DNA from 3 places in the Nostocoides vanveenii genome. Region 3 is predicted to be linked to each of the others. Evidence: predicted binding sites of a transcription regulator. Region 3 holds the regulator's gene; each other region holds the start of a gene.
The links. Region 3 encodes LexA, which represses DNA repair genes until DNA is damaged. Its sites were predicted from a motif close to TCGAACANNTGTTCGA; they were not measured.
Positions count from the first base shown of each region.

Region 1: ruvC (crossover junction endodeoxyribonuclease RuvC) is a predicted target of LexA. The motif match lies at 2,557-2,572, and genes of this name have one in related genera.
Region 2: ABD209_RS02385 (HNH endonuclease signature motif containing protein) is a predicted target of LexA. The motif match lies at 2,526-2,541, and genes of this name have one in related genera.

Region 1 is NZ_BAAAPN010000034.1:107,734-113,148, forward strand. It holds gene yajC (preprotein translocase subunit YajC) at 1-15, opposite strand, end outside; gene ruvB (Holliday junction branch migration DNA helicase RuvB) at 297-1,334, opposite strand; gene ruvA (Holliday junction branch migration protein RuvA) at 1,409-2,002, opposite strand; gene ruvC (crossover junction endodeoxyribonuclease RuvC) at 1,999-2,511, opposite strand; gene ABD209_RS06705 (YebC/PmpR family DNA-binding transcriptional regulator) at 2,643-3,401, opposite strand; gene pdxT (pyridoxal 5'-phosphate synthase glutaminase subunit PdxT) at 3,428-4,048, opposite strand; gene ABD209_RS06715 (hypothetical protein) at 4,252-4,959, shown strand; gene ABD209_RS06720 (transcriptional regulator) at 4,956-5,255, shown strand; gene ABD209_RS06725 (hypothetical protein) at 5,278-5,415, opposite strand, start outside.
Region 2 is NZ_BAAAPN010000014.1:18,057-23,471, reverse strand. It holds gene ABD209_RS02400 (ATP-binding protein) at 11-1,273, opposite strand; gene ABD209_RS02395 (nuclear transport factor 2 family protein) at 1,474-1,914, shown strand; gene ABD209_RS02390 (PadR family transcriptional regulator) at 1,914-2,477, shown strand; gene ABD209_RS02385 (HNH endonuclease signature motif containing protein) at 2,590-4,275, shown strand; gene ABD209_RS02380 (hypothetical protein) at 4,485-4,670, opposite strand; gene ABD209_RS02375 (hypothetical protein) at 4,735-5,058, opposite strand; gene ABD209_RS02370 (YidH family protein) at 5,055-5,415, opposite strand, start outside.
Region 3 is NZ_BAAAPN010000044.1:29,359-34,773, forward strand. It holds gene ABD209_RS08560 (ComEC/Rec2 family competence protein) at 1-530, shown strand, start outside; gene ABD209_RS08565 (LysR family transcriptional regulator) at 607-1,587, opposite strand; gene ABD209_RS08570 (NAD-dependent protein deacetylase) at 1,807-2,721, shown strand; gene lexA (transcriptional repressor LexA) at 2,730-3,458, opposite strand; gene ABD209_RS08580 (LysM peptidoglycan-binding domain-containing protein) at 3,668-4,204, shown strand; gene nrdR (transcriptional regulator NrdR) at 4,414-4,890, shown strand; gene ABD209_RS08590 (vitamin B12-dependent ribonucleotide reductase) at 4,970-5,415, shown strand, end outside.

The DNA.
Region 1 (5,415 bases), on a different contig from region 3:
CAAGCCCGTATGCATCGTGAGAAATCCTTGGTGTCAGGCGTGCGGAATCGACGGCTCACGCGGGAGCCACCGACCGAGTCTAGGCGACGCCCCCGCAGCGGGACGAATGCCGACCCCGCGTCGGCGAGTGGGCGGCATACGGCCATCGGTGGCGTCCGCCGAGGTGAACGGCCCGCCCGAGCCCGTGGTTCCCCCTGTCCCTAAAGTCTGCTAGCAGGGTTTAGGTCACCTGCAGCAGGTTCGACCATGCTGAACGTGACCTAAGTGCTGCTACCAGGGTTGAGGAACAGGGCCCGTCACTCGAAGCGGGTGGCGACGCCGTCGAACGGCAGGACGTCCTGGCCGATGGCCGTATGCGGCGGTATGAGGCCGAGGTGCGTCCACGCCGCCCGCAGGGCGGTGCGTCCGCGGGCCGTCCGCTCGAGGAAGCCCTGGCGCACGAGGTAGGGTTCGGCCACCGTCTCGACGGTGTCGGGTTCCTCGCCGACGGCGACGGCGAGCGTGGTGATGCCAACCGGGCCGCCGCCGTATTTGCGGCACAACGCATCGAGCACCGCACGGTCGAGGCGGTCCAGGCCCACGGGATCGACATCGAAGAGATCCAGCGCCGCCGCGGCGGCCCCCCGGTCGATCCGCCCGTCGCCGTGCACCTGTGCCCAGTCGCGCACCCGGCGCAGCAGCCGGTTGGCGATGCGCGGGGTGCCGCGCGATCGGCCGGCGATCTCGACCACCGCGTCGTCGTCGATCTGAACGGCCAGCAACCCGGCGGACCGGCGCAGAATCCGGGCCAGATCGGCCGGGTCGTAGAAGTCGAGCCGGCCGGTGAAGCCGAAGCGGTCGCGCAGGGGCGCAGGCAACAGGCCGTCCCGGGTGGTCGCACCGACGACGGTGAAGGGCGGCAACTCCAGAGGGATCGCCGTCGCGCCGGGACCCTTGCCGACGATGATGTCGACCCGGAAGTCCTCCATCGCCAAATAGAGCATCTCCTCGGCGGCCCGGGACATCCGATGGATCTCATCGAGGAAGAGCACCTCGTGCTCGGCCAGCGAGGACAAGATCGCGGCCAGGTCGCCGGCGTGCTGGATGGCTGGACCGCTGGTGACCCGGATCGGCTGCTCCAACTCGGCCGCGACGATCATCGCGAGCGTGGTCTTGCCCAGCCCGGGCGGCCCCGAGAGCAAGATGTGATCCGGCGCCGTGCCGCGTTGGCGGGCGGCCCGCAGCACTAGATCGAGTTGGTCGCGCACCCGTGGCTGCCCGGGAAAGTCCGCCAGCCGCTTCGGTCGCAGCGCGGCCTCGACGATTTGCTCGTCGTTCTCGCGCGCCGGATCCACTACCCGGCTCGACTCCGGCGAGCGAGCGTCGTCCGACTCTGGTGTGCCCTCCCGGATCTCGCTGGCGAAACCGCTCACCGGCCCAACTCTCGCAAGGCCGCGCGCAGCAGGGCGGCCACTTCGGTCGGCGCATTGTCGGCGGCAGCGACCTTGTCCACGGCGTCGCCGGCGGCCTTCTGCGTCCAGCCCAGCCCGACGAGTGCCTCGACGACCTGGTCGCGGTCGTGCGCCACTACGGTGGGCAGGCCGGCCGCGTCGGCGGGTGACGGCATACCGACCTTGTCACGCAACTCCAGGATGAGGCGCTCGGCGCCCTTGCGGCCGACACCGGGCACCTTGGTGAGCGCGGTGATATTGCCGGCACCGATCGCAACGGCTAGCTCCACCGGGCTGAAGACGGACAGAATGGCCAGCGCGAGCCGCGGGCCGACACCGGTCACCGTCTGCGCGGTCTCGAACATCTCGCGTTCGCCCGCCGTCCCGAAGCCGAAGAGCGTCAGGCTGTCCTCGCGCACCACGAGGCTGGTCGCGAGCGACGCTTCGGTCCCGGCCCGATGGGTGGCGGCCGTCGCGGGGGTCGTATGGACGAGCAGCCCCACTCCGCCCACGCGCAAGACCAGCCGATCGAGGCCGACGTGCTCGATGGTTCCGGTGATGCTGGCGATCACGGCATACCTCCGGGGGTCAGTGCGGCGACGCGCGCGGCCGCGCTGCCTCGCCAGGCATGGCAGATGGCCAGCGCGAGGGCGTCGGCCGCGTCGGCCGGGCGGGGCGGTTCGTCCAGGCGCAAGATCTTGGTGACCATGGTGGTGACCTGGGCCTTCTCGGCGCGCCCGCTCCCGGTCACGGCGGCCTTGACCTCGGTCGGCGTGTGGAAGACGATCGGCACGCCGTGCTTGTGCGCGGTGAGCAGGGCGATGGCGGTTGCGTGGGCCGTGGTCATGACGGATGCGACATTGGCATCGGCGAAAACCCGTTCTACCGCAACGACATCGGGACTGAAACGCCGCAGCCACTCCCCCAGTTGAGTCTCGAGATAGGCCAGTCGCTCCCCCGGCTCCGCGTCGCTGGGCGTGCGGACGACGCCGACGGCGATCATCCGGGCACGGCCGGCACTGCCGTCGACGACGCCGAGGCCGCACCGCGTCAAACCCGGGTCGACACCCAGCACTCGCATGGCTGCCTCCTTCGTGAGTTCGACGGCGCAATTGCGCGTGGACTACCGAACACCTGTTCGGTAGCCCACCGTACGCGATGCGAGCCGCCGGTATGCCGTCAACACGCCCGCGGCCCGTATGCCGGCGTCGCTCAGTCCTCGGCGTCGAGTTCCGCGAGCACCTCGTCGGAGATGTCGCCATTGGCGAAGACGTTCTGGACGTCGTCGGAATCCTCCAGGGCGACGATGACGCGGATCATCCGCTTGGCGCCCTCGAGGTCGAGCGGGACCTGCAGGTTGGGGACGAAGGACGCCTCGGCGGAGTCGTAGTCGATGCCGGCGTCCTTGAGGGCGTTGCGCACGCCGACATAGTCCGAGGCCTCGGAGACGATCTCGTAGGAGTCGCCGTTGTCGTTGACCTCTTCGGCTCCGGCGTCCAGGACGACCTCGAGGATGTCGTCCTCGCTCTTCTCGCCCTTGGGGACGATCACGACGCCCTTGCGATTGAAGATGTAGGCCACCGAGCCTGGGTCGGCGAGGTTGCCGCCGTTGCGGGTGAGCGCCGTGCGCACCTCGGCCGCCGCGCGGTTGCGGTTGTCGGTGAGGCACTCGATCAGAAGCGCGACGCCGCCGGGGGCATACCCCTCATACATGATCGTCTGCCAGTCCGCGCCGCCGGCCTCGGCACCGGAGCCGCGCTTGACGGCCCGGTCGATATTGTCATTGGGGACCGAGGACTTCTTGGCCTTGTAGATCGCATCCCAAAGGGTGGGGTTGCCGTCCGGGTCGCCGCCGCCACTGCGCGCCGCGACCTCGATGTTCTTGATCAGCTTGGCGAAGAGCTTGCCGCGCTTGGCGTCCTTGGCGGCCTTCTGGTGCTTCGTAGTGGCCCATTTGGAGTGGCCGGACATGCGTCACCTTCGAGAAAGTCGGGTTGTTACGGGCTGTCGGGCGATAGTACCGGCCGGCCCTCGACCATGCGGACGAAGAGCTGGTGGATGCGGTGATCGCGGGTGACCTCCGGATGGAAGGACGTCGCCAGGAGATTACCCTGCCGGACCGCCACCACCGCGCCGGTGGCCGGTCCTGCCTCGACCCGCGCGAGGACGCTCGCGTGCGGGCCGACCGCCTCGACCCAGGGGGCGCGGATGAACACGGCGCGCAGCGGCTCGGGGCCGAGTTCCCGGATGTGGAGATCCGCCTCGAAGGAGTCCACCTGGCGGCCGAAGGCGTTGCGGCGCACGGTGATATCAAGGCCGCCGAGAGTCTGCTGGTCGGCGCGCCCGCCCTCGATCCGATCGGCGAGCATGATCATCCCCGCGCACGAGCCGTATGCCGGCATCCCCGCCGCAAGCCGCTCCCGGAGCGGGTCGTCGAGGGCGAAGGCACGCACAAGCTTGTCCATGGTCGTCGACTCGCCACCGGGGATAATGAGGCCATCGATCCGGGCGACCTCCTGCGGGCGGCGGATCGTCACAACGTCGACATCGAGGCTGCGCAGCACATCGACGTGCTCTCGGACATCGCCCTGAACCGCGAGGACCCCGATCGTCGTCATGCGGGCGAGGGGCTCGCCAGGGTGACGTCTACTCCTGGCAGCACCTGCGCTTGGGATCGGCCGGACACAGCCGGCAGTCTAGTGACCAGTCCCCGCTGCCTTCACCGGAGAAGACGCGCGGCAGACGATCCCTCGACTTTGCCTCGCAAAGTAATGCGAGCTTTGCCGTGCAAAGTTTGTGCCGCAAAGTCAGGAGACCACAGATGACCGACCTCACCACGAGCACGACCCACGCCCACCTGCGCACCACGCCGACCGGCCCGGCCCCGCGCGGCTCCGCCGCGAAGGACAACGCCATCTGCGCAGCTATCCTCGCCGGTGCGGCGATCGCCTGGTTCGGCTGGGGCCAGGCCGGACACCGGCTCGGCGCAGTCCTCGGCATCGGGTCCGTCCTCGCTGCGCTCGTCACGGTCGCCGCCGCCATCGGCATCGGCGTCATCTGGCTCCAGGTGCGCAGGCAGGAGCCGTATGCCGGGCCGACCGCCGCGACCGCGGCCTTCTTCGGGATCTTGCTCGTGCTCGCCGGTGCCCTCACCGCCGTGCGGACCCGCCAGGCCACGGCCGGAATCAGCGGATCGAGCGACTGGCAGGGCTCGATCTACGGCTTCGGGTGGGGCCTGGGCTTCCTCGCCCATTTCGCGCTGGCCGGGGCACTGGTCCGCGCCGGCGCACCGGCCACCGCGATGGGTGTCCAGGGTGTCGTCGGATCCCTGGTCGTCGTCGGCCTGATGTATCTCTTCGGGGCGGCCGTATGGGGCGTGCGCCCGATGGCCGTGCTCGGCGCCTGGCTCCTCATCGTCGCCGCAGGGGCGGGCTTGGCGGGCCCGGTCACCGCCGCGCTTATCGGTGCCGTCCTTGGGGGCGGCGGGTTCCTGGCGGCGGCCGGGTGGCTGACGGTGACGCGGCGATGACACGGGAGACGACGACGGCCACCGACCTTGACCCGGTCATCCACGTCCCGGTCCGGCTGCGGCTCATGGTGATCCTGACCGAGCTCCCGGCAGGCGACACCATGTCCTTCCCGCGGCTACAGGACCTCCTAGAACTCACGCCGAGCAATCTGATCACCCACCTGCGCAAGCTCGAAGAGGCCCGCTACGTCGAAACGGTCAAGACGGGACGGGTGACGACCGCCCACGTCACCGACGGCGGGCGGGCGGCCTTCACGGCATACCGCAGGAATCTGGCGGCGCTGCTGGGAGGCTGAGGGCCGGCGGCCCGGCGAGCGATCAGGGCGCCTGTCCGGCCGGGGCGGCGAGCCCGGCGATGAAGACTTCGACGCCGAAGGCGAAGCGTTCGTCGCCGCCGCCGGTGGTCATCGCCCCGACTATGGCCGTCAGATAGGGATAGCGATCGGCCGGGAGCGT
Region 2 (5,415 bases), on a different contig from region 3:
CGGCCGACAATCAGGGGTGCTCGCGCAGGTAGCGGCCGAAGTGGGGGACGGTGAAGGCGACTTTGCCCCGTTCGGTCGAGTAGATCAAGCCCTTCTTCAAGAGGGCGTCGCGGGCGGGAGAGAGCGATTGTGGTTGCTTCCCAAGCCATTTCGCGACGTCGGCCGTGGCCATGGCGTCGAGTTCGATCGTCAGGCTGGAGCCGTATGCCGCGGAGCCCGAGTCGCTCTCGACCGGCCCGCCGACGACCGCGCCGTCCAGGTCGACGAGCGCAACCGAAGCCATGGCGCGCAGGTAGTCGCGCTCACCGGGTGTGGCGCGCTCATACCGGCTGCCGAAGAAGCCGACGGCGAGCTCGGCCTCGGCGCGTGGCACGGCGACGCGCACATCTGCGTCGGTGATCGGTGTCGCCGGCGCGACATCCCAGACCTCCTTGCCGTATGCCTGGATGAAATAGGGATACCCGCCCGTCACCGCATACATGTGGTCGAGCGCGTCCGGGGTGAAGGCGGCGTCCTCGTCCGCGGCCGGCACGCTCAGCGCTGCAGCGGCGGCGTCACGCTCTAGGCGATCGATGCGGGCATACCGGAATAGCCTCTCGGAGTAAGACTTTGAGGCCGAGAGGACGGCCGGGAGGTGGGGCAGCCCGGCGCCGACGACGAGGACGGGCAGCGAGGCCTGAGAGATCTCGTGACAGGCCGCGCATAGCGCCGAGATGTCCTCAGGCCCGAGGTCCTGCATCTCGTCGATGAAGATCGCGACCCCGCGCCCAAGGTCCGCACCGAGACCACCGATGTCGGTGAAGAGCTCGACCAGGTCGATCTCGATATCGCCCGAATCCGCCCGTCCAGGAACGGCACTCGCATCGATACCGGGGTTCCAGCGGTCGCGCAACTTGGCATTAGGCGCGGTGTCGCGCTGCGCGAAGGATTTGATGACGCCGAGGACGTGGTCGACCTGATCGGCTTGTGTATGCCCGAGCTCACGCACCGCGACGTGGGCGGCCGCCGCGATCGGGCGGCGCAGGGTCTGGTCCGGTCTGGCCTCGAACTTCCCTGTGCCCCAACCGGCTCGGACGGCTTGGCCGCGAAGGGCGTTGAGCAGCACCGTCTTTCCGACACCCCGCAATCCGGTCAGGATCAGCGAGCGCTCGGGGCGCCCTTTTGCCACCCGCTGCAGCACCACGTCGAAGGTCTGTAGCTGCTCATCGCGCCCGGCGAGCTCGGGCGGGCGCTGGCCGGCGCCGGGGGCATAAGGGTTCCGGATCGGGTCCACGCGGGCATCGTATGCGGGCGTCTAAGGATTACGTGAGAGCACGACATACACGCGCGTGGCGCGGAACTCATGGACTCGGGGTACGCAGGCGTGGGGAGTGTGCGCGCCGCCGGCGCCCGCGTGACGCGGAACCCGTGGACACGGCATACGCGCCCTGCTTATATTCATGACTAGTCAACGAGTTGCCTAAGGAGCATGCCATGCACGCCTTCCGAGCGGCCGTCGAGGCGCGCGATCTCGACGCCATTGCCGACCTGCTGGCCGATGACGTGCGTTTCACGAGCCCGGTGGCGTTCACGCCCTATGACGGCAAGCCGATCACGGCAGCGATCCTGCGCGGGGTCCTGCGGGTGTTCGAGGACTTCCACTACGTCCGCGAGATCGTCGATGCCGGCGGGCGAGATTCCGCGCTCGTCTTCGAGGCGACGGTGGACGGCAAGGTCGTGAACGGCTGCGACTTCATTCGCACCGATGGCGACGGCAAGATCGTCGACCTCATGGTGATGGTGCGCCCACTGCAGGGCGCCCACGCCCTCTCGGCCGCCATGGGTGAGCAATTCGGCCGGATCCAGGCCGAGGCGATCGCCGAGCTCGAGGCTAGGCAACGGATTGACGAGTCAACGCCGCCTAGGCTGACGTGATGGCGCTGCGCGACGCGATTCTGGCCACTCTTCTCGACGGCGAGTCGTCGGGCTATGACCTGGCCAAGACGTTCGACGGCTCGATCGCCAACTTCTGGATGGCCGCGCCCCAGCAGCTCTACCGCGAGTTGGAGCGCATGGAGGCCGACGGTCTGGTCGAGGCGCGTCTGGTCGAGCAGGCTAAGCGGCCCAACAAGCGCGTTTTCCAGCTGACACCTGCGGGGGTCGATGCTTTGCGCGCGTTTGTGGCACAGGAGGCCAAGCCGTCTGCCATCCGAGACGACCTGCTCGTGCAGGTACAGGCCGTGGACATCGTGGAGCCCGATCTGGTCAGCGGGCACCTCGTCGAGCGGTTGGCCATCGCCCGAGAGAGGCTGCAACGTTTCGAGCAATTGCGCGATCGGCTGCTGGACGGCCGCGAAGAGGACTCCTTCCTGCGCGCGGCGACCCGGATCGGCCCCTATCTGACGCTGCGCCGGGGGATCACTTTCGAGCGCGAGAACATCGAATGGTGCGCGTGGGCGATCCGCGTGCTCGATGCGCGAGGGCCCGCCTGCGACTGATGCCTCCGGCGATTAGCAGGCAAGAATTCTTGGCGCGCACCTTGTGAATCGAACGTATGTACGATAACCTTCCTTCGGGTGGGTCACAGGGGGTGACTCACAGCAGGGTCGTTTGGCGGGGGTTGAGATGGGCGAGGCAGCGGTGCTGACGGCTATGACGCCGGTCGATTCGTCAAGCCCATGGGTGCGGGCAAATGATCTCGCGGGCGGGTTGAACCGGCTGTATGCCGCTTTGGTCGCAGTGACGGTGTCAGTCATCGCGGCGGATGACTGGGGTGCGCATGGCGGAGTCCGGTCGCCAGAGCACTGGCTGGCACTGCGGGCTGGACTGGCTGCCGCGACGGCGGGGCAGGCGGTCGCGCTCGCTCGGCGAGCGAGCATGCTGCTGTTGATGATTCGGTTGCTCGATGAGGGCCAATTGTCTTTGGACCAGGCGGCGGTCATCGCTCGGCATGTGCCCGCGTCCTATGAGGCGTCGGTGGTCGAGTTGGCCCCCAAGTTGACGGTCGCCCAGCTGCGTCGAGCGCTGTCCCGTTATCCCTTCGAGACTGTCGACACCGAGGGCGATACTGACAATCAGGTCGAACCGGAGACGGCTTGGACGACGGCCGATCGCGCGACCACGAGCGACTTTTGCGGTGACCTCAGCGTCTACCCCAACGGCGTCCCCGCACCCGGGTCGGCCGGCCAGGGTGGCGACGACGAAGCCGACTCGGGCGGCGAGGGGATGTCCGCTGACACTGAGGCAGCCGAGCACTCAGGGGATCCGGCGCAGGATGCCGGTCCGTCTCCGGACGAGGCAGATGCACCGTCCGGCAGGCCATTCGCAGGTCTCGGTTTCGGTCTTGGCACCGAGGAGGAGCCGGTGTTGTCCGAGACCGCGGCCCGGGCCAGTCTGCCGGGGCGCCTGATGACCTGGTGGGATCGGGGGCGCTTCTATGTGCAGGGGGATCTCCCCGCTGACCTCGGTGCACTACTCGAGCAAGCGTTAAAGGAGGCCAAAGATGCCCTCTTCACCGCAGGTGAAACCCGGGCCGGGCCGGCCGACGCGCTCGCCGAGATCGCGAATCGGTCACTGGCCACGGTCGAGCCCGTCTCGCGCGCAGATCGTTACCGCATTTACCTCCACCTCGACATCGGCGGAGCGTGGCTCAACGCTCGCGGCGCGATCCCGCGACACCTCGCCGATCGGTATGCCTGCATCAGCGCGCACGCTGTCATCCTCGAACGCGACGGCAAACCCGTCAACGTCGGACGCACCCAACGCGGGATTCCGGCTCGGACCCGCCGCCTGGTCGAAGACCGCGACCGGGGCTGTGCATACCCCGGTTGCCCGGCGACCCGGTTTGTCGAGATCCATCACCTCCACCATTGGGAAGACGGCGGCGGCACCGACTACGACAACCTGATCTGCCTCTGCCCCCACCACCACACCGGCCACCACCAGGGTGCCTTCACCATCACGCCCGCCAAGCCGACTTCTAGCGCGGGCGCGATCGCCGCCGACGACCGGCATCACGGCGGCAGCGCGCGTCACGGCGACGGTGTGTTGTGCCCATTCGTTTTCCACGACGATCGGGGCCGACCGATCCAGGTCCAACCCCCACCACCCCGTCCCGGACTCAGCTCCCGGCTCGGCCGCTGGCCGCGCTGCGGACGTCGAGGATGCCGCGACCACAAGCCACTGGGCGAGCCGAACGGAAGGCGCGAGTTATCGCGGCCCGCTCGGCGAACACCTCGACCTGAACTGGGTCCGCTTCTATCGCGATTCCGAGCGACATCGCTTCGCGGCGCCTGACTGGGCAGCGACGCCGGGCCCTTTGGGGTGACGTACTACCGCGACTCCGACGAAGACCACTCCACTCTCACGCCGCGCATGTCGCGTGGTTGCGGACCCAGGGACTCGGACCGGTCGTTAACCAATGTGGCTGCCGAGCGCCTGATCGAGGCGACGGGAGAGCGCCATGACGTGGACTTCCGACGCGGACTTCCGAAGGTCCTACCCGTTCACGCTTTGGCAGACTCCGAGGCCGAAGGGGCGTAGGAACTGAGCCGGTCATGGACATTCGGGATCGCCGCACGTTGCGCGCCGGTCGCCTCGGTGATCTCACGTAACCATCCGATCAACGGGTCGTTGACCCCGTGTTGATCGGTGCCGCTTCCGTGGAACGCATCCAGCCCGGCCGCGACCAACAGGACCGATCCTCGACACCGGCGTCGACACCCTGCGGCGCCCACCAGATACGGCCGGCCGGCGTCAGATCCCCAGCGCTATCAGGATCAGCGCGGCCAATCCGACCAGGCAGACCAGCGCCGCCAATCCGAGGACCTCCTCGGCCGCGCTGCCGTGCCCGCCCAACACTTCGAGCCGGCGCCGACGGCGCAAGACCTGCAACCCGAAGGCCGCCACCACGCCCAGCCCCATCGGCACGACGGTGGCCAGACCGTGCGCGGGGATCCACCGCAGAAACAACCCAGTTACCGTCAACACCGCCAGCATGGTGCGACCCCACGACAGATCCGATCGCTCTCGAGCCAGCCCGCTGTCCCCGTCCCAGGGACTCGCGGCGGCCCGGCTCATGAGGGTGCCAAGACGATCGAGACCGCGAGAGCGATGGCGGCGAGAGTGACGCCGATGGCGAGCACGAAGCCGATCGGATTCAGCGGCAACGGCCGGCCGAGGCGCATCGACCGCTCCAAAGTCACCCAGCGATAGGAGGCGGCCGCCGAGATCGCCATGCCCAGGCAGACCAGTCCAAGGGCGAGCGCACGGCGCGCGACCAACGCGATCGCATCCCCGGCGAAGGCCTCGACCGCCACCCCGCCACCGAGGAGTGTCAACGCGGTGCGGATGTAGGCAAGGAACGTCCGCTCGTTGGCCAGGCTGTAGCGCGGATCGGGCTCGCGGCCAGGGCCGAGGATCCGCCGCTCCATTCGC
Region 3 (5,415 bases):
ACCCCACTCAAGGGGCGAATGAGGTTGCTGCCCAAGCGCATTCGCGATCCATTCCCGTTCGGTCGGTGCGCGTGGGTGAAGTCATCACCGCCGGCTCCGTCACCGCGACCGTCTGGTGGCCAGGGCGGCGCATCCTCGACGGCTCGGTCCCCAACAATGCGAGCATCGTGCTCGATGCCCACGTCGCTGGCCTCGACCTCTTCCTCTCCGGCGACATCGAGCGCGAGGCCGGTCACGCGCTCTGGCGCGCCGTCTCGGGTGACCCTGCCCTGCGATCGCGGCTCTCGGCATACGACGTGGTGAAGCTGCCCCATCACGGGTCGTCCAATCTCGATCCGTCTCTGATGGGCCTGCTGCGTGCCCCCTTGATGGTGGTCAGCGTGGGCGCCGACAACGACTACGGCCATCCCTCACCCGGTGCGTTGGCGTGGGTGCAGTCGACGGGAGCCCGGCTGCTGCGCACCGATGAGGACGGCGACATCGCGGTGTGGCTCGACCATGGCCGGCTCACCACCCGGACCCACCACTGAGCGCGGCGACTAACCCGTGCGGCGACCCCCCCAACACACGGGATCCCGCCGCCCGAGAGCAACTTGGGCGCCGACCTCAGAGGTAGTAGTCCAACTCCGGTCCGGTCGATGCTCCCGCAGGCTCAGGCGCCAGTGTCGGCAACAGATCGGGCGACGCAGCCACCTCGACCAGTGCGTCCAAGGCGGCGGCCACAGACGGCACGCGCAACAGATCGGGTGTGGTCACGGCCACGATCTCCCGCCGGGAGGCGGGCGCGATCCGCCGCGCCACCACGCCTGGGTGATGAGTGGTGCGCAGGATCAGGTCGGGAATGAGGGCCACGCCCAGACCGCAGGCGACCATGCCCTGCACCGCAACGTAGTCCTCGGTCTCGAAGCTGACATCCGGCGTGAACCCGCCCCGCGAGCACATCTCCAACAAGTGCCCGCGACAGCGCGGGCACCCGGCGATCCAGGTGTCGGACTTGAGCTTGGCGATGTCGATCGGTCCGCTACTCGCGGCGAGAGGATGCTCGGGGGGCAGCGCCAGGAGCACCTCGTCATCGAGCAGTCGCCGGGTGACGAAGACGTCGAGGTCTTCTTCGCCCCGGGCGAGGTCGGTCCCCGGATAGGAGAACGCCACCGCGAGATCGCACTCGCCGGCACGCAGGGCCGCCAGCGATTCCGGAGGTTCGGCTTCGGTGAAGGACATCGACACATCCGGATAGCGACTGCGCACCAAGGCCAGCGCCTTGGGCACGAGGGTCGCGGAGGCCGAGGGGAACGCCGCGACACGCACCCGGCCGGCGCGCAGACCCGCGAGGGCGGCCACCTCCTCCTCCGCGGAGTCGAGCGCAGCGAGCACGGTCTTGGCGTGCCGTGCGAGCACCTGACCGGCCTCGGTCAGCCGGACCGTCCGTCCGACCCGGTCGACGATGGCTGTTCCGGTGCGCTGCTCAAGGCGCCGGATCATCTGCGACACCGCGGGCTGTGAATAGCCGAGCATCGTCGCCGCGCCGGTGAAGCTGCCGGCCTCATCAATGGCCCGGACAACTCGAAGGCCGGCAGCGTCGATCATCCCGGCAGTCTATAACAGCATGTTATGAAGTTCGGAATCAGCTGCCGTTTCCATGGTAGTTTCGTCCCGGCGCGGAAACCCCCGGCCCCATCCCGTCGAGAGGCCGGTCCAGCCCCGTCGAGAGGCCGGTCCAGCCCCGTCGAGAGGCCGGTTCGGCATGTGATGGGATGAAACCCACGAACATGCCCCGCCCGAGGAGCACCCCATGGCAGGCCGGCTTTGACCGACTCGACCTCCGCCACCGCACATACCGACACCGCGAATCGCGCTGTTGACGCGCTCGCCGGCCTCGTCGCACGCGGTGGGGTGCTTGCCCTGACCGGGGCCGGGATCAGCACGGACTCCGGCATTCCCGACTACCGCGGCCCCGACGGCCAGCGGCGCGTCACCCCGATGCAGCACGGCGAGTTCGTCACCTCCAGCTCCAGCCGCCAGCGCTACTGGGCCCGCTCGTATGCCGGCTGGTCCCGCTTCACCGCCGCCGAACCCAACGCGGGCCACCAGGCCCTCGCCGCCCTCGAAAGGCACGGCCTGGTCACCGACATCATCACCCAGAATGTCGACGGACTCCATCAACGGGCGGGCAGCAGTCGGGTCGTGGAGTTGCACGGCAGCCTCGCCGAGGTCGTCTGCCTCGATTGCGGCCAGCGCTATCCGCGCGAGCAGATACAGGCGGCCATCCGTCAGGCCAATCCGCACTTTGCCGACGACATCATCGGCTTGGCTCGCGACGGATCCCGGGTCAGCAGCCAGATCCGCCCGGACGGCGATGTGGTGCTCGATGACGCGCTCATCGCGCACTTCGTGACCCCGACCTGCCGCGCCTGCGGCCTGGACCGGCTCAAACCGGATGTCGTCTTCTTCGGTGGCAGCGTGCCGCGCGAGCGGGTTGACCAGTGCTTCCACCTCACCGATGCGGCCCACGCGCTCGTCGTCATCGGCAGCTCGCTACAGGTGATGAGCGGACTTCGCTTCGTGCGGCGCGCGGCGCGTGGCGGCATACCGATCGCTGCGGTGACGCGCGGAACCCTGCGCGATCGGCACCTGATCGACGTGCAGGTGGACGACGGCATCACCGAAACGTTGCGGCTGGTGGCCGACAACGTTGCGGCTGGTGGCCGACCGTCTCGGTGACTGACCGATCACACCCGGCGAAGGACTGCGGTCACCTTGCCGAGAATCGTCGCGTGGTCACCGTCGATGGGGCCGAACGCCGGATTGTGCGGCATCAGCCACACCTTGCCGTCACGGCGCTTGAACGACTTGACCGTGGCCTCGTTATCGAGCAGCGCGGCGACGATGTCGCCATTGTCCGCAGTCGGTTGCTGACGCACCACAACCCAGTCGCCGTCGCAGATCGCGGCGTCGATCATCGAGTCGCCAACCACCCGCAGAAGGAAAAGAGTGCCGTCGCCGACGATCTGGCGCGGCAGAGGAAAGACGTCCTCGACCACTTCGTCGGCCATGATCGGTGAACCCGCGGCGATCCGTCCGATCACCGGCACGTATGACGCTTCCGGCCGCGCGTCGCCGCTGCCCGTCTCGTCCTGGTGACCATCGTCCTCGTGGTCGCCGGGGCGGTAGCCACGCTCACCCGGGGCGTTCGGGGAGACGACTTCGATCGCTCGGGGCCGGTTGGGATCGCGCCGCAGATAGCCCTTGCGCTCAAGGGCGTGGAGTTGGTGGGCAACCGAACTGGGGGAGACCAGTCCGACCGCCTCGCCGATCTCGCGCATGCTCGGGGGATAGCCACGTTGATCGATCGAGGTGCGGATGACATCCAGGACGCGTCGCTGGCGCACGGTCAGACCGTCGCCGTCCTCGCGCTCAGGCATGGGGTGCACCTGGCCGGTCGTGTTGTCGCTGCTCATCTGGGCCTCCATTGCCCTCGCGTGGCCTGCTCGACGGTGGCATTTCCGCAGCTGGGGCCGGTTGTCGGTGGTCGCTGACATGCTCGTCCCAGTACGGAAGAGCCTATGCCGATCAGGTCACGATCTCAAACATCTGTTCGATCGTTTCTTGCATCAGTCGCAGATTCCGTGCTACATATCGTACAACCGTTCTATCGAACATTTCTTCGATGGACACGCCGAAGGAGGAGATCAACATGGCCGCAACGCTCACATCCTGGGGGACCGACGGATCGTTGGCCCTGTCCGCTCCGCTGACCCTGCCCGCCCCGTCGACCAGGCCGGGACGTGACCGCCGCCGCGCGCTTGCGCTCGTGCCGCCGGTCGCCCCGGCGCAGCCGTCGTCGCGTCGCCGTGGCATGGCGCCCGCGACCACGCATCCGGTTCGCGAGCTGGCCGTCCGGGGCACGGTTCATGTCACTCGGGCCGGCCGACTGGCGATTTCGCTGCTGGTGTCCACGCTGCTGGGCGGCGGCATCGTGCTGGGGGTCGCCATGGTCAACCGTCCGGGGGCGATCGCGTCGGCCTCGACCGCACCCGCCCTTCCGACTGTCGTCGTGGAGAAGGGGCAGACGCTGTCCGAGATCGCTCGCGACTACCTGCCCGACCAGGCCATTCATCAGGGCGTCGTCGCCCTTCAGCAGGCGAATGGGCTGTCCACGGACCGGATCATGATCGGCCAGCGACTGGTGATTCCGAAGGGCTGAGGCGGGCCGGACGCGTCTTGGGAAGTCTGTGGCGACGCGCCGGGGAAGAGACCTTGCGTTGGGGTCGTTGACGAAGTAGATTCCTACATCTAGTGGTTACACGGTTGTAGTTCGTCAACATGTAGTACACATCGGTGGTGAAGTTACCCACAGATAATCCCCACGTTGTCCGCGCATTTATCCCCAGGTCGTGCTATTGGAGGTTTGCCGTGCACTGTCCGTTCTGCCGGCATACCGACTCGCGCGTCGTGGATTCGCGCACCAGTGACGACGGTGCCCAGATCCGGCGCCGCCGTCAGTGCCCCGATTGCGGGCGGCGCTTCTCGACGATCGAGACGGCCGGTCTGACGGTGCTCAAGCGCTCCGGCGTGAGTGAGCCGTTCAGTCGGAGCAAGGTGCTCGTCGGTGTCCGGAAGGCCTGCCAGGGCCGACCGGTCACCGAGGACGATCTCGCGCTCCTCGCGCAGCGGGTCGAAGAATCCGTTCGGTCGCTCGGCATCGCCGAGGTCGATGCGCACGAGGTGGGCATGGCCATCCTCGGTCCCTTGCGGAACCTCGACGAGGTGGCCTACCTCCGCTTCGCGAGCGTCTACCAGGCCTTCGAGTCCCTCGAGGACTTCGAGGCGGCCATCACCTTGCTACGCGCCGAGCGAGCCACGCTCGATCGCCTGGCCATCGACCATTGACTCCGGTGCCGCAGACCCGCGGCCCGCTTTGCCCAACCCAGCCCCATCGCATGACGCAACAACCCCAGGAGAAGGATTGATGACGGAGACCGCACGCTCGAGTGCCGCCCGTTCCGGCAAGGCCAAGGGCCTGACCATGGAGCGGATCTTCACCACGGCCGGAGTGCACCCCTATGACGAGGTCACGTGGGAGAAGCGGGAGGTCAACCAGACCAACTGGAAGACCGGCGAGGTCATCTTCGAGCAGTCCGGCGTCGAGTTCCCCGACTTCTGGTCGGTCAACGCCAGCACGATCGTCACGACCAAGTACTTCCGCGGGGCCCTGGGCACCGACGCCCGCGAGCGCAGCCTGCGTCAGTTGATCGACCGCGTCGTGCTGACCTATGTCCGCGCGGGCAAGCAGTACGGCTACTTCGCCACTGAGTCCGACGCCGAGGTCTTCGAGCACGAGCTGACCTATGCCCTGCTCCACCAGGTCTTCAGCTTCAACAGCCCCGTCTGGTTCAACGTCGGCACGCCCTCGCC